Regions from separate parts of the Pseudoalteromonas sp. SG43-8 genome, predicted to be linked through region 1. Evidence: predicted binding sites of a transcription regulator. Region 1 holds the regulator's gene; each other region holds the start of a gene.
The links. The regulator sigma-54, encoded in region 1, starts transcription at its own class of promoters, with help from an activator protein. The targets are predictions, from matches to a motif close to GTTGGCACGNNNNTNGNNT.
Positions count from the first base shown of each region.

Region 1 (4,421 bases):
CAGGTGATTATTCAGCTATATTATTTTTCTTGTTCGCGATGGCGAATTTTTACATTGGGATGTGTCATTGCAAAACTTTCACCGATAGTTTGCGCTAAATACACAGAACGATGTTGCCCGCCTGTACACCCAATAGCAATGGTTAAATAACTGCGGTTATTTCGTTCTAAATGCGGTAACCACGTTTGTACAAATGTTTGAATTTGCCATGTGAATTTTTGCACTATGCTGTGATTAGCTAAATAGTCTTTAACCGGTTGATCTAACCCATTTAAAGGCTTTAACTCTGGTTCCCAGTGTGGATTTGGTAAAAAGCGTGCATCAAATACGTAGTCTGCTTCTTTTGGTATACCGTGTTTAAAACCAAATGATTCAAATGTGACAATCAGTTGCTTATCTTTTTTACCTAAAATCTTTTCACGAATAGATTCAGCGAGTTGATGAACACTTAAATCAGTCGTATCTATCATAAAGTCGGCGCGAGTGGTTAATACATCAAGTAATTCTTTTTCTTTTTTGATGGCTAAATCAAGCGGCAACGAGTCTATTGATAGTGGGTGTAATCTGCGTGTTTCAGAAAAGCGTTTGATCAATGTCTGATCGTCGCTATCTAAATAAAATAACGTAGGGTTTGCAAAGCCTGGTAAGTATTCAAGAATATCGTTAAATTCATCTTGTTCTTTAGGGATGTTGCGCACATCTATGCTAACAGCAATTTTATCGTAGCTATCAGACACACTGCGAACTAATGAAGGTAGTAGGTTTACTGGAATATTATCAACGCAATAATAACCTAAATCTTCTACAACGCGCAAAGCAACCGACTTTCCAGAACCAGAACGGCCGCTTATGATAATTAACTCCATTTAACACCCTTTATAAAACTATGATTGATCGACAATAACTTGGTAAAGCTCAGTATCAGATTTTGCACTGCGTAACTGTTTACAAAAATCTTTGTTGTTTAGTTTATCAGCAATGGTTGCTAGAGTCTTTAAGTGCTGCTGGTTATCGCCATCTGGTACGATGAGTGCGACAAAAATATCAACAGGGCGATTATCGATTGCATCAAAGTTTATTGGAGTTTCGCTAACGAGCACTAAAGCCAAAGGCTCTTCTGCACCGCTCATTCTTCCATGAGGAATAGCAATGCCACGCCCTATACCTGTACTACCTAATTTCTCTCTGCTCATTAAAGCATTAAGAATATCTTGTTGCGGTAAATACGGAAGTTTGTCGTGAGCAAGTTCGCTAATGAACTCTAAAATTCTTTTTTTGCTATTAAAAAGGACCGCAGCTTTGCTGCAGTCCTGGCATATAAGTGAACTTAATTTCATCATATTAGTGTCGAGCAAGCTTCTCTTTGTGTTTGATTACTTGGCGATCGAGCTTGTCGATCAACGAGTCAATAGCGGCATACATATCTTGATGTTCTGTAGAGGCAAATAGCTCAGCACCGCTTACGTGTATTGTGGCTTCTGCTTTTTGATTTAACTTTTCTACATCGAGAATGACATGAACATTATTAATATGATCAGAGTGTCTTTCAAGCTTCGCAAATTTAGTATTAATATAGTCTCTTAGTGAATCGGTTAATTCTACGTGACGACCAGTTAAGTTTAGTTGCATAAGCATTACCCTCTTAGTTTAGCGTCTTAAATCAGGCTTTTACGCTGATTTGACGGTGGAATAGCAAGAGATTCGCGGTATTTTGCGATTGTACGTCTCGCTACTTTAATTCCTTGCTCAGCCAATATATCCGCTATTTTGCTATCACTCAATGGTTTTGCTGAGTTTTCTGCTGCGATTAATTTTCGGATAAGCGCACGTATTGCTGTAGATGAACATTCACCACCGTTTTCAGTACTTACATGGCTTGAGAAAAAATATTTAAGCTCAAATATACCACGGGGTGTATGCATGTACTTTTGAGTAGTCACGCGCGAAATTGTCGATTCGTGCATTTCTACCATTTCAGCGACATCATTTAAAACCATTGGTTTCATGGCTTCAGGGCCATGTTCAAAAAAGCCTTGTTGTTGCTTAACAATACAATTAGTAACTTTTAATAGCGTGTCGTTTCTACTTTCTAAGCTTTTAATAAACCATTTAGCTTCTTGTAAATGTGAGCGAATAAACTGGCTGTCGCCACTTGATTTTACAGTGCGAGACATTGCCGCGTATTGGCTATTAACACGAATTTTAGGCATGCTATCTGGGTTTAATTCGACAACCCAGCGGCCTTTAATTTTTTTAACTGACACATCAGGAATAACATACTCAGATTCTTCCCTTACAATAGTATCTGCAGGTTTTGGGTTGAGAGTATGTATTAGTGTCATCACTTCTTTAAGCTCTTCTTCTTTAAGCTTAGTTTTTTTCATTAATGTACGATAGTCGCGAGCTGCTAATAGATCAATATGCTCGGTTAAAATCATTTTCGTTTCATTAATGTAAGGTGTTTCTTTATCAAATTGATTAAGCTGAATACACAAACACTCTTGTAAACTACGTGCAGCAATACCCACAGGATCAAACAGTTGGATGCGTTTTAATACCGCTTCAATTTCATCAAGTTCGACTTCGTTATCATCTTCGTTTTCTTGATTAAAGCTTTCTAAAATCTCTTCGCAGCTTAATGTTAAAATACCTGAATCATCGACGGCCTCTACAATCGCAATAGCGATGGCTTCATCGGTAGGGCTAAATGGCGTTAGTTGTAATTGCCACATTAAATACTCATGGAGCGTTTCAGTAGAGGCGCCTTGGTATATTGATTCGTCTTCAGGCATTGGACCTGATGAGGCTGCAGGAGCGGCACTCATGTACTCATCCCAACTAACATCCATAGCCATGTCGTCACTTAGCGTGTCTTTTGCAAGTGCTTCACCAGTATCTTGTTCATATTCGCTCGGAGCATCATCAGCAGATGCGCTAACAGTTATGTCATCGGTATCAGCTTTTTGCTCGTTTTTACCAGCAGCGTCTTCAGAATAGTCTGCCTCTTCAACCTCTAATAGTGGATTACTGTCGAGAGCTTCTTGTATTTCTTGCTGGAGATCCAATGTACTGAGTTGCAACAAACGAATAGCTTGTTGCAGCTGTGGAGTCATTGTAAGTTGCTGGCCCATGCGCAGCTGTAGTGATTGCCTCATGTATCTCTAACAATCCTTTTATGTTGTTATAATTAATACTAGCAGATGCTTAAAGACATGGCGTAAATGTTACAGCCTAAATTGCTCGCCTAAATAAACATCGCGTACTGTTTTATCATTTAATACGTGTTCTGGAGTACCTGATGCAATCAGCTCCCCATGAGAAACAATGTAGGCTTTTTCGCAAACATCAAGGGTCTCTCTTACGTTATGGTCGGTAATTAATACTCCAATCCCACGATTTTTAAGATGTTCTATTATTTTCTTTATATCTAATACCGAAATAGGGTCAACACCGGCAAACGGTTCATCCAGTAATATAAATTTAGGATCTGCTGCCAGCGCTCGTGCTATTTCTACACGACGACGTTCTCCACCCGATAATGCCATACCTTGGCTATCACGAATGTGTTGTATGCTAAATTCATCTAATAAGTTATTGAGCGTGTCTTCTCTGGCTTGTTTATTTAGTTCTTTGCGCGTTTCTAAAATGGCCATTAAGTTTTGATAAACAGTCAGCTTTCTAAAAATTGATGACTCTTGCGGTAAGTAGCCTATGCCTAATCTAGCACGACTATGCATAGGTAAAAGAGTAATATCGTTATCATCAATAGATATTTTACCTTTGTCGCTAGGAACAAGCCCTACAATCATATAAAAAGTCGTTGTTTTACCAGCACCGTTAGGGCCAAGTAAGCCAACTATACTGCCAGCTTGTACTTCAAGGCCGACGTTTTTTACAACTTCACGACCTTTATAGCTTTTTGCCAATAGTTCTGCTTTTAATGTGCTCATGGTTGACCTTTATCGCCTTTTTTACTTTTTTTAGTTTCGATCGGTACTAAAATCGTGTGAACGCGGTCAGTTGAGTTTTCATCTTTTTCGGCACTGATGAGCTGCTGCTCTATGTCGTAGGTAATGCTTTTAGCATTTATTTTTTGTCCGGCTTGCGATACTTGTGCATTACCAACAAGCGTTAAAAAACGCTTAGATACATCATAACGTACTTCATCAGCACTGGCGCTCATAGTCGTGCCGTCTGATTGCTTTTCTTCAAAGTGCGCAGGGCTACCTGTGGCAATTAATAATTGTTTATTATCACCAAGTTCATCACGTTTGTGTACTTCTAGGCGATCGGCTGTAATGCGGCGATTACCGTGAATAATCTCAACGTTTTTCTCAAAAATCCCGACATTAGCTTTTAATTGACCTTCTTGCTTGTCGGCACTTATTGAAATTTGATTGGCAGCAGGTTGCGTGTTTTGT
Region 1 covers NZ_JACJEX010000002.1:206,236-210,656, forward strand. Annotated here, with positions in the region: gene rapZ (RNase adapter RapZ) at 21-866, opposite strand; gene ptsN (PTS IIA-like nitrogen regulatory protein PtsN) at 885-1,337, opposite strand; gene hpf (ribosome hibernation promoting factor) at 1,342-1,629, opposite strand; gene H5122_RS06145 (RNA polymerase factor sigma-54) at 1,656-3,155, opposite strand; gene lptB (LPS export ABC transporter ATP-binding protein) at 3,225-3,950, opposite strand; gene lptA (lipopolysaccharide transport periplasmic protein LptA) at 3,947-4,421, opposite strand, start outside.

Region 2 (4,421 bases), on a different contig from region 1:
TCGCCTATCGCCACATAATAAAACATGCTCGATAAAATAAGAGATACAGTTAAAAATAAAGTGTAACAAATAGCAGCGGTTTTAAATTCACCAAATCGCGTTATTGAGCTGGAAAGTACCCGAGCCCAAGGGCTCAAAGAATAATCGGTCATACGTAATTTTATCTCTTAGCTGTGTACTTAATATAAAGAAGGCAATGCGTATGTATAAACATACCATTTTCCCAGATTTTAGCATTTTTCTCCTACCACTACTCACGTTGTGCGATAAAAACAGAATTTTTCATGTTTGATTTAGCTCATCTATTAAACTCATCATTTCAGCAATAAATTATTTAGTGTAAAATGCCCCGCTTTATTATCCCCAAAATACGAGTAGCGCACATGCAAACCAATATGCCAGATATAGCAGACACTGCACCCGCTTTACAAACAGGTAAATTAGACTGGGTTGGCATGGGCGAAATAGAACTGCCATTTATTTTTGAATCCCGAGACTTATCTCCAGTTACAGTAAACGCCAAAGCTCGTGCATTTGTAAATTTACATAAAGAAGATGCCAAAGGCATTCATATGTCACGTCTATTTTTGGCACTTGATCTGCTTTCAACTGAGCAGCAAGTCAATCCGCAAACAATAGCGCAAGCACTCGATACCTTTATAACTAGCCACGAAGGGCTGAGCGATAAAGCACAAATTGAATTTAAATTTGAATTACCGCTACGCCGTAAGTCACTATTAAGTGGTAAAGCGGGCTGGAAAAGCTACCCAGTTGTACTGACCAGTACGATTGAAAATAACTTTATTAGCTACGAGCTAACCGTAGATGTTACTTATTCTTCAACGTGCCCATGCTCTGCTGCACTTGCGCGCCAGCTTATACAAAACGCGTTTAACGAAAAGTTTAACCAAGAAACGTTGAGCCAAAAAGATGTGCACGAATGGCTAGGCACTACACAAGGTATTGTAGCGACTCCCCACTCGCAGCGCTCTATTGCCAACGTAAAAGTAAAGCTTGATAGCAACGTTCAAGAATTTGACGTAGTTACGCTAATTAACACTCTTGAAGCTGAGCTTAAAACACCAGTACAAGCAGCAGTAAAACGTGAAGATGAGCAAGAATTTGCCCGTTTGAATGGTCAAAACCTTATGTTTTGTGAAGATGCAGCGCGTAAAATTAAAGCATTGCTAGAGGCAAACCATTACAGTGATTATTGGCTGCAAATAAACCACTATGAATCACTGCATGCACACGATGCTGTAGCTATTGCAGTGAAAGGTGTTAAAGGAGGCTACAAAGCTTAATCGCTGTGTAGCTATTGCTTGTAAACCAGCCGGTAATTATTTTATAACCCATACTTTTTAGGCACGTAAATTGCTTTGTTTGAGCAGTGTCAATTTGTTGTTATGGAGTTACCGTATGGAATTCGCTTTATTATTAATCCTAGTATTAGTTGTCGGGGCCTCTGTTGTTGCGTCAAAATTTAATGACGATGGCGGAAACCCGTATCCTTTTACTCGCAAGCAAACTGTTTTTACGCAGGTTGAAGGCGCTTTTTTAAATCTTCTAGAGCGTGCTGTTGGCGATCAATATAAAATTGTTAGTCGTGTTAAGTTAATCGACGTTATTGACTGTAAGCAAGGCCTTTCAGTAAAGTCTAAACGTGCTGCTTTAGCTAAAGCTAAAAATAAGCAACTCGACTTTGTTTTAATCGACAAAGAAAAACTAACAATCATTGCTGCTGTTGACCTAGTTAACAATGCCAACAAAGATGGCCACAAAGCTCAACGCGACTGGTTTGTAAACGGTGCACTAGAGTCTGCGGGCATTCCACATATTCGTATGAAAGTTAAATCGGGCTACCGCCCTTCTGAAGTACGCGATGCAATTATGTTTAAACTTGGTAAGCCTGCAGCAACACAAACTCAGCGCCCTGTTCGTAATCGCTCACATAAGCCAGCGGTACTTTCACCTTCTCAGGCTAAAGCGCAAACCACCGCGTTAGCTGAAATTTAAAAAACGAATTAAATACTCTCCTAAAAAGTATTTAAAGCGAGCTCATAAACAAGCTCGCTTTTTTGTTTTTTATTGTTAACTTCACGTATAATCAAGTGATTCAAACTCAGGAATTAAACTTTATGAATGTTGGTATTATTGGCGCAATGGAGCCAGAAGTTAAAATTTTACGTGAAGCTATGCAAAACCCACAAATTTTAACTAAAGCAGGTTTCACTTTTTATACTGGCGAGTTGGCTGGTAACACGGTGACACTTGTTCAATCTGGTATTGGTAAAGTTGCATCAACTATTGCAACTACCTTACTGATCGATAACTTCAAACCTGATTGCATAATTAACACAGGCTCAGCCGGTGGATTCGATCCATCGCTAAGTGTTGGCGATGTAGTAATTTCGTCAGAAGTACGTCACCACGATGTAGACGTAACTGCTTTTGGCTACGAAATTGGCCAAGTACCACAAATGCCGGCAGGCTTTGCAGCACACCCTAAATTAGTTGAAGCAGCACAGCAAACAATCGAACAAATCAGTGATGTTAAAACACTCGTTGGCTTAATTTGTACTGGTGACACATTTATGTGTGACCCTATACGCATTGATAAAGCACGTAGTGATTTTCCTACAATGCTTGCTGTTGAAATGGAAGGTGCTTCTATTGCACAAACGTGTTTTACGCTAAACACACCATTTGTTGTAATTCGCTCAATGTCTGATATTGCTGGTAAAGAGTCACCACAATCATTTGAAGAATACCTAGAAACGGCATCAATCAACTCATCTAAAATGGTTGTTGCACTTTTAGAAAAACTAACAGCAGTATCTTTGTAAATGCTTAGCAATATTGTTCAAAATCACTTGGACTTTATTGCCTTTATACTAGCGCTCCTTGCTGAGCGCTTTATTCCCCTTATTAGCTGGTATCATCCTAATACGGCGTTAAATGCTGTTTTTAGTGCTATTGGCAAACGTATATACAAAAGCAAAGAACCTAAAAGCTATCAATATTTGGCAGCTATACTCGCAAGCTCACTTATTTTAAGTGTCATTCTCATTATTGTAGTGTTGCTACTCGAGTTTGCTTTTTATCCTGAATTACTCGCTGGCCTTATTTTATACTTATGCTTAGAAAGTAAGAGCATTGATAAAAAAGCACTTCGCATTGCAAAGCTAACTAAACAAAATCAAAAATCCACAGCGCGCGAATTACTAAAGCCACTGCTTGCCCGTGAAGTTAATAGACTTTCATCAGCTGGTATTATCAAAGCATTAATTGAGAGTTTAATACTGCGCACCGCTCGATACTATTTCGTAGTCATATTTATATTTTTAGCATTTGGTCCTATAGCTGCCCTTGCCTATCGGTTACTTACCTTAATACAACAAGCATGGCGTAGTGATATCCCCCCAAATAGTTACTTTTTAAAACCGCTTAAAACACTCTTGTTTATTATTGAATATATTCCGATGCGCTTACTCGCTTTAACTATTGCAGCAAGTCGAGCAAGCAAACAAAGCATGCATTTTATAAAGCATTATGGCAGGCATTTTTATCAAACAAATACAGGCTGGCTCTTAAGCACATGTTCTGCATCGCTTGGCGTGCAGCTGGGCGGGCCTGCAGTTTATTTAGGTACTCGCTTTAATAAAATGCGTATTGGTACTGATAGACTACCTACACCCGAGGATGTACCTGTAATAGTTAATAGGTTAAATCAGGCCCGTGTATTTTGGTTGTTAGTAATAGCCAGCATTGAAATATTAAAATTGATTTAAAGGGCTCAAAATACGAGCACAAAAAAACCAGCCGAGGCTGGTTTTTTAGTTTTTAAACTGTGCTTAAGCTACAGTGATGTTTGCAAACTTACGTTTACCTACTTGGTAAATAGCCGTTGTGCCTTTTGCTATTTCAAGTTTGGTATCAGTGATTTTATCTTCACCGTTAAGTTTAACTGCACCTTGCTTAATCATACGCATTGCTTCTGATGTACTTACTACTAAATTTGCTTCTTTAAGCAAGTTAGCAATTAAAATAGTATCTTCTGCAATAGTGATTGTTAGCTCTGGGATTTCATCTGGTAACGCTTTTTTCTGAAAACGCTGAATAAAATCATCATGTGCACCTTGTGCATCAGCTTCACTATGAAAACGAGCAATTAGCTCTTTAGCTAGTTCAATTTTAATATCGCGCGGATTCGTACCTTGCTCAACACGTTCTTTTTGAGCTGCAATTTCTTCAATAGAAAGCGCACTTAATAAGTCGTAGTAACGCCACATTAGCACATCACTAATTGACATTATTTTACCAAACATATCGTTAGGTGCATCAGTAATACCAATGTAGTTACCAAGCGACTTAGACATTTTTTGAACGCCGTCAGTACCTTCAAGTAATGGCATCATTAA
Region 2 covers NZ_JACJEX010000006.1:83,943-88,363, forward strand. Annotated here, with positions in the region: gene arcB (aerobic respiration two-component sensor histidine kinase ArcB) at 1-152, opposite strand, end outside; gene folE2 (GTP cyclohydrolase FolE2) at 384-1,304, shown strand; gene H5122_RS12765 (DUF2726 domain-containing protein) at 1,420-2,016, shown strand; gene mtnN (5'-methylthioadenosine/S-adenosylhomocysteine nucleosidase) at 2,139-2,846, shown strand; gene H5122_RS12775 (regulatory signaling modulator protein AmpE) at 2,847-3,791, shown strand; gene tyrS (tyrosine--tRNA ligase) at 3,855-4,421, opposite strand, start outside.
Region 2: H5122_RS12765 (DUF2726 domain-containing protein) is a predicted target of sigma-54. The motif match lies at 1,362-1,380, and genes of this name have one in related genera.

Region 3 (4,421 bases), on a different contig from region 1:
ATGGTCCAGAGGGAGGGATAGACTTGCTTACATCCATGTAATCAATCCCTACGCGACGCTTGCAGCGGCCTAAAATGTTCCAGACATTTTGTCGAACCCTGTCGAGGGTTCTCACCCTCCCAATTTAGTATCGGTGTTAAATTTTGGGCACAAAAAACCACAATTAAGTGGTTTAAATTAAGTATGGTCCAGAGGAAGGGATAGACTTGCTTACATCCATGTAATCAATCGCTGCGCGACGCTTGCAGCGGCCTAAAATGTTCCAGACATTTTGTCGAACCCTGTCGAAGGTTCTCACCCTCCCAATTTAGTATCGATGTTAAATTTTAGGCACAAAAAAACCACAATTAAGTGGTTTAAATTAAGTATGGTGGAGAGGGAGGGATTCGAACCCTCGATAGAGCTACAAACTCTATACTCCCTTAGCAGGGGAGCTCCTTCGGCCACTCGGACACCTCTCCAACGCATAACCGGTTGTATTGATGGAGTAAAAAAGCCACCAATCAAAATATGGTGGAGAGATAGGGATTTGAACCCTAGATGGGCTATAAACCCATGCCGGTTTTCAAGACCGGTGCATTCGACCACTCTGCCATCTCTCCGTGACGCAGAATAATACTTAGGTGATACCGCTGTGTAAATAGCAAAATGACTGTTTGCCTAAAAAATATACGTAAATGAGGTTTTTTTTGTAAATAAGGGGAAATTAAGGCAATTTTAATAAAATAAATAGGTTGCAGCAAACAATGGGAGCTAAATAAGTGACTTCATTTAGTGGTTGAGTGTTCGCTGCACCGAAAAATAATCATGGTTGGGTGATTATTTATATTGAGCTGCACCGCTAAGTGCTAGTCTTTTACCAATCGTGTTAAGTTTAGCTAACATTCTTGCTTTACGATTAGTTGGTTTAACGGCTACTTGCGCTGCTGCTGTTTGATTTAATGTATTAATTGGTTTCATTATTTTGCTCCGGTTGTATCTGTTGAAATCGCGTGCATTTTGCACGTTGTTTGATTAAAAATACAACGATAAAAATTGAGCCTGAGGGATTAGTTAAACTAATCTGAATTGATTTTATTAATGTGCAATTCAGTAAGTTATATTACTGTTTTTGCATAGCTATTTACATGGTGGTTGGTTTTAACCCCTTTGCTGCTGGGGTTTTTGATTTTTTAATTTGTTTTTATGCATTTTATACAATGTTTTTTGATTATTTATTCAGATTAAAAAAATTTAATTAAACGTTTATTATCTCACTCTAAAATACATTGCTGGAAACAAAAGCTTGTCACTACTAATAATTATTAAACCAAGTATCAAAAAACAGAGCCAAAAATCATTGGCATGGCTTAAAAATATCTGTAAAAAACGCAGCTTTTCTTATTGTATATTTACTACAACGGGAAGCTTTGACGATGACTGCGCTCAAATAAGGTTGTTGCTGAGTAACTTTACCAAAGTAGTTGCACTAGGTGGTGATGGTACATTGAACTTGGCGGTTAATGCGCTAATAGGGAGCAGTTGTTCGTTAGCATTATTACCTTGCGGTACAGGTAACGATTTCTCCAGAGGGTTTAATTGCAAAGAAGATGATTGGCGAAAGGCATTATTTAATACACCGACAGCAATTGATATAGGAAAAATTAATAGCCGCTATTTTATTAATATTGCAGGGGTAGGATTTGATGCTCATGTGATTAAAACTATTAACGATAAAGCTAATTTTTCATCTTTTGATTACAGTTGGACGAGTATCAAAGAGCTATTTTATTATCAAGCTCAGCAGTTACAAGGTACGTTTAATAACGATGCTCGGCAGTATCAAAATTTAATTACTGTATTTGCTAATCATAAGTACTTTGGTGGTGGGCTAAAAATAGCGCCAAAAGCGGATTTAATTGATGGCCAGCTTGAGTGTTATCAAATGCGATCGGGTGGGCTTTTTTATAATGTAATAAGCTTTATTAAGTTATTTTTTAAGCGCCATGAGTATATAAAAAACCTTACCTATAGTCGCTTAAATACAGCTTCCATAAAAACTGAAGGGCTATTGATTGAAGCAGATGGTGAACTTGTAGGTAAAACTCCTGCAGTTGTTAGTGTGCATGGACAAGCCTTACTTTTTCATATGCCAATAAAAAAGCGCCTACAGTAAAGTAGGCGCTTTTGCGTTAGTTGCGTTAATAACGCGTCTAACTGGGGACGGAGCCACTTTTAGCTATTGCTCTATTAGCTAAAAAGGCGTTAATTCGTTTTGTTGGGGTAAGCACAATGGCGTTACCTAATAGCACTAAGCTAAACCCTGCAAAGGTATTTGCGTGCCATTCAAACCCTTCAAAAAAGCTACTCAGTGTTACTGCCACTAATGGGAATAAAACAATAACGTAGCTGGCTTTTTCAGGGCCTATATTTTTTAGTAGTGCAAAGTAACAACCAAAAGCGATTACTGTGCCAAATATTGATAAATAAAGTAATGATAACCAGTAGCTAGTTGGGGCGTTTAAACTAAATTGCACATCGTTCATTAATACATATAAAGCTAAGCCTATAGCACTATATAACATGCCCCATGCATTGCCCTGCAATACGCCAATTTGCTTACGAGAATTACGAACGCTTACCATGTTGCCCAATGAAGCCACAAAGGTGCCACCAAGGGCAAGTAGTAACCCGACCAATGCACCGTTACTTAAGTCGAACTGCTGTAACTGTGGCCAAAACAGACACGTAATACCTAATACAGCGAGTGCGGCACCGGTATAAATTCGTTTTGAGATAGGCTTACCAAAAAATAGTCGAGTGTTAACTATGTTCATAACAAGCAACATTGAAAAGGCGATAGAGGTCATAGCGGAGGTTAAGTAATTCTGTGCCCAGTAAAGCATTAAGTAATTTAAGGCAAAATTACAAATAGCCAACAAAGCAAAAAAGCCATGATCGATTAATGAAAAGCGCATATCCGGTTTTTTGTACGCTACATATAACCACATTAAAAGTGCTGCTATAGCAAAGCGATAAAATAACGATAACTCGACTGCAATATCACCTAGCTGAAATTCGATGGCTAACCAAGTAGAACCCCAAATTAAAACGGTTGTAATGTATAGCGCTGCACTTCTCATGGTTACTCTCCAAAGCCCGATTGAATGGCTATTTTAAGACCTATCTGTATACTTACCATATACAGAAAAGTAAAAATGTAACCTATACAGATTTGGATGCGTGATGATAAGACAAAAAAATAGCCAGGGGCATGAGTTTCTATATCAGCAAGTTATTCAGTTGATCAGAGATATGAGCGCCCAACAGGTTTTACTCCCTGGCGAAAAACTTCCATCACTGCGTAAAATGGCAGATAACTTAAACATTAGTATTCCGACAGTGAAGCAAGCTTATCAAACACTTGAAGATCAGGGGTTAGTAGAGGCACGTGAAAAATCAGGGTATTTTTTAAAAGTCGTCAGCATGGCGCATAATTTACCTAAGCGAGTTAAATTAAGTCGCGAACCTGTTGTGGTAAATAAACAAGCCTTAATAGAGCAGGTATACAGTGCGATTCATCAAGCTAATGTAGTTCCTTTTGGTATCGCTAACCCAATTGCTGCTGCACCTACCGATAAAGCACTGGCCAGAAATATGCGCCGAGTAATGACTACAGCTGGCAGTAAAGCTATTAACTATGGACCAACAGATGGGTTTGTGCCGCTGAAAAAGCAATTGGTGCATCGCTATTTAGATTTTGGTATTGGTATAAACATGGACGAGCTTGTGATCACCAATGGTGCACAAGAAGCCATGGCTATTGCACTTAAGTGTGTAACAAAGCCAGGCGATGTAGTTGCCATTGAGACGCCTTGCTATCACGGGATTATCGAGTTAATAGAAAGCCTAGGGCTTAAAGCGCTCGAAATACCACTGTGCCCAGATAATGGTATTTGGTTAAGTGATTTGGAACGCGCTTTAAATGAGCATGACATAAAAGCGTGTTTATTCTCGACTGCAATTAGTAACCCTGTGGGCAGCTTTATGCCTGATACAAACAGACAGCAGCTGGTGGAGCTACTTGAAAGTCATGACGTAGTGCTTATTGAAGATGACGTATATGGCGATTTATATTTTACGGCAAAACGTGGCACACCTGCTTTAGCGTACTCTAAAAAAGGATTAGTGATTAGTTGCTCATCTTTTTCTAAAACGGCAGCGCCGAGCTATCGTGTAGGTTGGTTAGTTGCGGGTAAATTTGCAACGCAAGCAAGGCGATATAAAAGAGCACTAAGTTGCTCTGCTTCGTTAATAAACCAATGGACGTTATCTGAGTTTATTGCCAGTGGTGAGTACGACCGAAATTTAAAAGTACTTAGGCAACGCCTGCGCGATAACAAAGAGCGTATGCGATGGTGCTTACAACAAGCTATGCCAAA
Region 3 covers NZ_JACJEX010000012.1:23,523-27,943, forward strand. Annotated here, with positions in the region: tRNA gene H5122_RS16620 (tRNA-Ser) at 369-461, opposite strand; tRNA gene H5122_RS16625 (tRNA-Ser) at 512-602, opposite strand; gene H5122_RS16630 (hypothetical protein) at 820-960, opposite strand; gene H5122_RS16635 (diacylglycerol kinase family protein) at 1,286-2,155, shown strand; gene H5122_RS16640 (DMT family transporter) at 2,193-3,122, opposite strand; gene H5122_RS16645 (PLP-dependent aminotransferase family protein) at 3,226-4,421, shown strand, end outside.
Region 3: H5122_RS16635 (diacylglycerol kinase family protein) is a predicted target of sigma-54. The motif match lies at 998-1,016, and genes of this name have one in related genera.